Regions from separate parts of the Streptacidiphilus sp. EB129 genome, predicted to be linked through region 2. Evidence: riboswitches for the same ligand, from Rfam matches in the RefSeq annotation. Region 2 holds a riboswitch; the other holds the start of a gene.
What was found. Region 2 has a riboswitch for glycine ahead of gcvP (aminomethyl-transferring glycine dehydrogenase). Riboswitches for the same ligand answer to the same signal wherever they lie in the genome.
Positions count from the first base shown of each region.

Region 1: linked by a shared signal. The riboswitch ahead of gcvT (glycine cleavage system aminomethyltransferase GcvT) and the one ahead of gcvP (aminomethyl-transferring glycine dehydrogenase) in region 2 are both predicted to bind glycine.

Region 1 covers NZ_JBGCCS010000005.1:217,426-220,829, forward strand. The annotation lists gene gcvH (glycine cleavage system protein GcvH) at 1-37, opposite strand, end outside; gene gcvT (glycine cleavage system aminomethyltransferase GcvT) at 196-1,335, opposite strand; glycine riboswitch at 1,518-1,633, opposite strand; gene ABH925_RS08780 (enhanced serine sensitivity protein SseB) at 1,829-2,704, shown strand; gene ABH925_RS08785 (enhanced serine sensitivity protein SseB C-terminal domain-containing protein) at 2,747-3,404, shown strand, end outside.
Region 2 covers NZ_JBGCCS010000016.1:11,909-15,312, forward strand. The annotation lists gene ABH925_RS20350 (PRC and DUF2382 domain-containing protein) at 1-1,045, opposite strand, end outside; glycine riboswitch at 1,202-1,293, shown strand; gene gcvP (aminomethyl-transferring glycine dehydrogenase) at 1,447-3,404, shown strand, end outside.

The DNA of each region.
Region 1 (3,404 bases), on a different contig from region 2:
GTTCCTTGCTGTACGTGAGGTGCTGGGGGTTGCTCATGGCGTCGATTCTCCAGGATGGGATGCGGGTACGGCGAAACGGCCCCCCGGAGGGGGCGGTGCGGGGCGGAGCCGGCGGGGCTCGGCGTCGGCTGACCCGCGTCAGCGGGCCTGCGTCAGCAGGACTGCGTCCGCGGGAGTCGCCTCAGCGGGCGTGATTCAGCGGGCTCGCTTGTAGAACGGCAGCGCCACGACCTCGACCGGCTCGTGGGTGCCGCGGACGTCCACCGCGACCGTGCCGCCCGGGGTGGCGTGCGCCGCGTCCACGTACGCCATCGCGATCGGCTTGCCCAGGGTGGGGGAGGGGGCGCCGGAGGTGATCGAGCCGATGACCGTGCCCGCGCCGTCCGCGGTGACCACGTTCATCTCGGCGCGCGGCACCCGGCGTCCGGGGGAGACCAGACCGACCAGCACCCGCGGAGGGGTGGCGGCGGCCTGCTCGGCGGCCTTCTCCAGCGCCGCGCGGCCGACGAACGCGCCGTCGTTGCTCGTCTTGTCGAACCGGACCACCCGGCCCAGGCCGGCGTCGAAGGGGGTCAGCGAGGTGCTGAGCTCGTGCCCGTACAGCGGCATGCCCGCCTCCAGGCGCAGCGTGTCGCGGCAGGAGAGGCCGCAGGGGATCAGACCCGCGTCGGCGCCGGCGGCGGACAGTGTGGTCCACACGTGCTCGGCGTCGTCCGGGGCCAGGAACAGCTCGAAGCCGTCCTCACCGGTGTAGCCGGTACGGGCCAGCAGCGCGGGGCGGCCGGCCACGGTGGCGGGCAGCGCGGTGTAGTACTTCAGCCCGGGCAGGTCCGCCTCGGTCAGCGGGGCCAGGATCGCGGTGGCCTGCGGACCCTGGATCGCGATCAGCGCGTAGGCGTCGCGGTCGTCGCGCACCACCGCGTCGAAACCGGCCGCCCGGGCCGTCAGCTCGTCCAGCACCAGCTGGGCGTTGGAGGCGTTGGCGACGACCAGGAACTCCTCCGCACCGGTGCGGTAGACGATCAGGTCGTCCAGGATGCCGCCGTCGGCCGCGCAGATCATGGTGTAGCGGGCGCGGTTCAGGTCCAGTGCGGAGACGAAGCCGACCAGCGAGTAGTCGAGCAGCTCGGCGGCCTGCGGCCCGGTGACGGTGATCTCGCCCATGTGCGAGAGGTCGAACAGTCCGGCCCTGGTGCGGACGGCGAGGTGCTCCTCGCGCTCGCTGCCGTAGCGCAGCGGCATGTCCCAGCCGGCGAAGTCGGTCATGGTCGCGCCGAGGGCCCGATGGACGGCGTCCAGGGCGGTGAGGCGGAGGTCTGCGTTCTCAGCTGACATCGGTGGTGCTCCTCGTGCTCTCTCAAGGAAGGCATGCTGCGGCAGGGGCTCCCCCTCTGTCGTCGCAACCTGAGAGCTTCACCGCGTCGGACCGCTCCACAGGGAGCAGGGACGCGGCTTGCACCGTGGGTGGGGCATGGCAGCGGGCGAGCCGCGGCGGCATGACCGCTTTCCAGATCTGCCTAGCCCGTGCGGTATCTGTGCCTGAGAGATTCCGGGGAGGGCTTGCTCCTTCGGCGCCGACTGCAGTCCTGGTCCATGCGGACGGGGACTGGCCTGGCTCTCCCGCGCGGGGTCGATCGGCCGGTGTGGAGTTGTTGGTCGCGCTCATCATGGCACGCTGGGCGCGCCCCGCGCAGCACGCGTCCGGTGCTGCCGGCCCCGCGCGCCGACCCGCTGTCGCTATCCTGCGGCGTACCGGTACGCCGGTGGAACCCGCCGGGCGGTACCGGCAGGGCTTGGTGACGGGCAGCAGGGAACGGCGGTCACGCAGATGCAGTACCCCACGGACACCGCGGGCGATCCGGCCCAGAGCATGGCGGCCGCGAGCATGGCGGCCCAGAGCATGGCGGCCGCGAGCATTCCGGCACAGAGCGGCTGGCCGGCGAACGAGCTGGAGCAGGTGCTCACCGCCGCGATCGGCGACCCGGGGGCCACCCCGCGCGTGGTCGAGGTGCTGCGGCGCAGCCAGGTGTGGGTGCCGCTGCCGGGCGGTGGCGGGTACGACGGGGCGACCCTGGAGCTGCCCACCACCGAACTGGCCGGCCAGCCCTTCGTGCCGGTGTTCAGCTCCGAGGAGCAGCTGCGCCGGATCGCCGGGCAGATGTCGTTCACCATCGCCCCGGTCCGCGAGCTGGCGCAGGGGATGCCGCTGGGCGTGGGCATCGTGGTCAATCCCGAGGGCGCGGTCGGCATCCCGATCCCGGCGACCGGGGTGGCCGAGCTCTGCGGCGGGCCGGTCGGCGGAGCCGGCGCGGGCACCGGCCCCGGGACGCCGGGAGCGCCGGCCGGCGCCCGGGTGGGTCTGCGGGAGCCCGGGCCGCACCAGGACCCGGTGGAGTTCCTCGCCGCCTGCGTCGGCGAACTCTGCCGCACGCCGCAGGTGCTGACGGCACGTCGGGCACTGGTGCAGGTCGAGGGCGAACCCGAGAAGCTGTTCGTCGGCGTCGAGCTGGACAGCTGGCGGCCGGAGGACCAGCAGGCGGCCACCGAGGCGCTGGGCCGCGCGCTCGGCGCGGTGCCGCTGCCCTGGGAGGTCGGGATCGTGCTGCTGGACGTGGCGCAGGATCCGCTGGGGGACTGGATGGTGGCCTCGGTGCCGCCGTTCTACGAGCGCGTCCCCCTCGGTCAGGGGACACTCGACCACTAGGGTGACAGTCGCCAGAGGACAGGGGACGCGACGCGGGGAGAGGTGGCAGTGGTCGAGGCAGCCGGCGGGGGCGCCATCGAGCGCGCGCTGCGGGAGGTGGCCCCGGGGCGGTTCGAGCCCTACGAGGGGTTGCTGCGGGCCGTCGCCGAGGGCTCGGTGTGGATGCTGCTGTGGCACGGCGAGCCCGGCCGCCCCGACGCCCAGTACGGGAACATGGAAGTCGGCGGATTCGGTTACGCACCGTGTGTGACCTCCGCCGAGCAGCTCGCCGCCAGCGGCTGGAGCCGGGCGCACCAGATCACCTCCGGACGTGAGATCGCCGCCTCGCTCTACCGCGAACGCTGGGGGCTGTGGCTGAACCCGCACCAGCCCGGCGGCGGCGTCGGCATCCCCTGGGCCGACCTGCGCCGGGTGGCCGGCGGCCTGGACCGGCTGCCGGCCGGGCCGCTGACGATCGGCGAGCCGCCGGTCGCCGCCGACCAGTTCTACGCCCTGCTCAACCAGGCCGCCCAGGGCACCGCGGCGGTCCGATCGCTGCGCCGGGGCTGGGTCCAGCCCGCCTGGGGCAGCCCGTATCTGGTGATCGGTCTGGATTTGTACGATTCCAGCCCGCCGGCGGTGGAGTCGGTCCGGCTGATGATGCAGCACGCCCTGCCCGGCGCGCCGCAGGGAGTCGCGGTCTCCACGGTGGCGATGTCGG
Region 2 (3,404 bases):
CCACCACCCGCTGCTCGTGCAGGGTGACCTCCTCCGAGCTCTCCGCGATCTCCTGGTCCGACAGCTGCACCCGCTCCTCCGCGCCGACCGGCACCCGCTCGACCCGGATCCGCTCGCGGATCACCGGGACCCGGCGCTCCACCTGCTCGGTGGTGACGTACTTGCGCAGCCGGGCCCGGCCCAGCACGCGCCACTCGGTGGAGATGTCCAGCCGCTCCTCACGGCAGACGAATTCGACCGGCTCGGGGACCCCCACGTTGGCCTGCTGCTCCGCGGTACGGGAGGCCAACGGCGCGGCACCGCCCTTGGCGAGGCTCGGCGCGGCGCTGCCCGGCAGCGGGTCGGTGAGCGGGTCCGGCTTGGCCACCGGGGTGCTCGCGGTGGTGGCCGCGGGGCTCTGCGGCGGTGCGGCGGGCGGCGCGGCGGTGAACGCCGCGGTGCGGCTGGTGTCCATCCGGGGCGCGTCCGTCCGGGGAGCCTCCATGCGGGCCGCGTCCGCGCGTGCGGTGCCGGCGGTGTCGTGGCGCGGCGGCGCCTCCGCCCGCGACGGCACCGTGGTGGCGGCGACGGTGGCCGCCACCGGAGCGGCCATGCCCGCGCCGCTCGCGGAGACCACCGGGGTCGACACGGTGCCGGTGGTCGACGTCGAGGCCGGGTCCGCCTTGGCGGCGGCCTTCGCGGCGTCCCCGGCCGCGCCCCCGGCGCTGCCCGCGCCGCTGTCCTGGCCGCCGGTCGGAACCTCAAGACCGTAGTAGCGGTACAGCTGCAGTTCCTGCGCCGGCGACAGGTGCTGGCCCGCGCCGAAGTCGGGGGAGTCCTTCACCTGCGACTTCTCGTAGGGCACCCGCAGCTCGTCGCTGATGAACTCGCTGGTGGCGAGCGGGACGAAGGCGTCGCGACCGAACAGCCCGGTGCGCACGGCGGCCCACTCCGGCTGGCCGGTGGCGTCGTCCAGGTACACCTCGTCCACCGTTCCGATCTTGTCGCCGTTGCGGTCCACAGCCTTGTGGCCGATCAGGTCCCTGGGGTCGATCTCGGTCTGCACGGCTCGTCCACTCCTCACGGCGGGCTGGGCAATACTGGTCAACTCATACGAAAAGGCACAAAGATCGATTTGTCGAATGCCCGCAGCCATTGCGGGTGTGTCGCTACTCCATTCGATGGATGTCCGACTCCCGCTGGTACCCTTGCCCCGACCAGTCGAGTGCGCGCGGGAGAGTCCGTGCACCGCTGCGGCGCCGAAGGAGCAACTCCTCCCCGGAATCTCTCAGGCACCCGTACCGCGCGCGCGAGGTCACTCTGGAAAGCAGGGCCTGTTCCACACGGCCCTCACCGACGGTGAAAGCCGGCTGCGGCCGGTGAAGCTCTCAGGTTCCATGACAGAGGGGGAGGTCGTCCCGGCACACCCACAGTGCCATCCGGGTCCGACCAGGAGGCTCCCCAGCCATGACGTCCACACTCTCCGGGCTTGAGCAGTCGAGCCCCTTCGAGAACCGCCACATCGGCCCCGACGCCGAAGCGCAGGCGAAGATGCTGGCCCAGGTCGGCTACGCCAGCCTGGACGAGCTCACCGCCGCCGCCGTGCCGGCCGCGATCCGCAGCCTGGAGGCACTGGACCTCCCCGCCGCGCGCTCCGAGGCCGAGGTGCTGGCCGAGCTGCGCGCGCTGGCCGACCGCAACCAGGTGCTGCGTTCGATGATCGGACTGGGGTACCACGGCACCTTCACGCCGCCGGTGATCCTGCGCAACGTGCTGGAGAACCCCTCCTGGTACACCGCCTACACCCCGTACCAGCCGGAGATCTCGCAGGGCCGGCTTGAGGCCCTGATCAACTTCCAGACCGTGGTCTCCGACCTCACCGGTCTGCCCACCTCCGGGGCCTCGCTGCTGGACGAGGGCACCGCCGCCGCCGAGGCGGTCGCGCTGGCCCGCCGGATGGGCAAGGTCAAGGGCGGCGTGTTCGTCATCGACGCCGACGCCCTGCCGCAGACCATCGCCGTGATCCAGACCCGGTGCGAGCCGACCGGGGTGGAGACCGTGGTCGCCGACCTCAGCGCGGGCATCCCCGCCGAGCTGGCCGAGCGCGGCGTCTTCGGCGTGCTGCTGCAGTACCCGGGCGCCTCCGGCGTGGTCCGCGACCTCGCCCCGGTGATCGAGCAGGCGCACGGCCTGGGCGCGGTCGTCGCCGTCGCCGCCGACCTGCTGGCCCTGACCCTGCTCACCTCGCCCGGCGCGCTGGGCGCGGACATCGCGATCGGCACCACCCAGCGCTTCGGCGTGCCGATGGGCTTCGGCGGACCGCACGCCGGCTACATGGCCGTCCGCGCCGAGTACGCCCGCAGCCTGCCCGGCCGCCTGGTCGGCGTCTCCGTCGACGCCGACGGCAACCGTGCCTACCGGCTCGCCCTGCAGACCCGCGAGCAGCACATCCGCCGCGAGAAGGCCACCAGCAACATCTGCACCGCCCAGGTGCTGCTCGCCGTGATGGCCTCGATGTACGCGGTCTACCACGGCCCGGACGGGCTGCGCGACATCGCCGCCCGCACCCATCGCTACGCCACCGTGCTGGCCGAGGGCCTGCGCGCGGGTGACGTCGAGATCGTCCACGACGCCTTCTTCGACACCGTCACCGCCCGGGTGCCCGGCCGCGCCGCCGCCGTGGTCGACTCGGCCCGCCTGGCCGGGGTCAACCTGCGCCTGGTCGACGCCGACCTGGTCGGCGTCGCCTGCGACGAGACCACCACCCGCGCCGACCTGGCCGCGGTCTGGACCGCCTTCGGCATCCCGGCCGCCGCCGTCGCCGAGGTCGACGCGCTGGACGCCGCCGCCGGCGAGCGGCTGCCGAAGGCACTGCTGCGCACCGACGAGTACCTCACCCACCCGGTGTTCCACGCGCACCGCTCCGAGACCGGCATGCTGCGCTACCTGCGCAAGCTCGCCGACAAGGACTACGCGCTGGACCGCGGCATGATCCCGCTGGGCTCCTGCACCATGAAGCTCAACGCGACCACCGAGATGGAGCCGGTCACCTGGCCGGAGTTCGCCGCGGTGCACCCCTTCGCGCCGGAGCAGCAGGCCGCCGGGTACCTGACCCTGATCCACGAGCTGGAGGACCGGCTCGCCGAGCTCACCGGCTACGACAAGGTCAGCCTGCAGCCCAACGCCGGCTCCCAGGGCGAGCTGGCCGGACTGCTCGCGGTCCGCGCCTACCACCACGCCAACGGCGACACCGGCCGTGACGTCTGCCTGATCCCCTCCTCCGCGCACGGCACCAACGCCGCCAGCGCGGTGATGGCGGGGATGCGGGTCGTGGTCGTGAAGACCCTGGTCGACGGCGACGTGGACGTCGAGGACCTGCACGCCAAGATCGAGCAGCACCGGGACCAGCTCTCGGTGCTGATGGT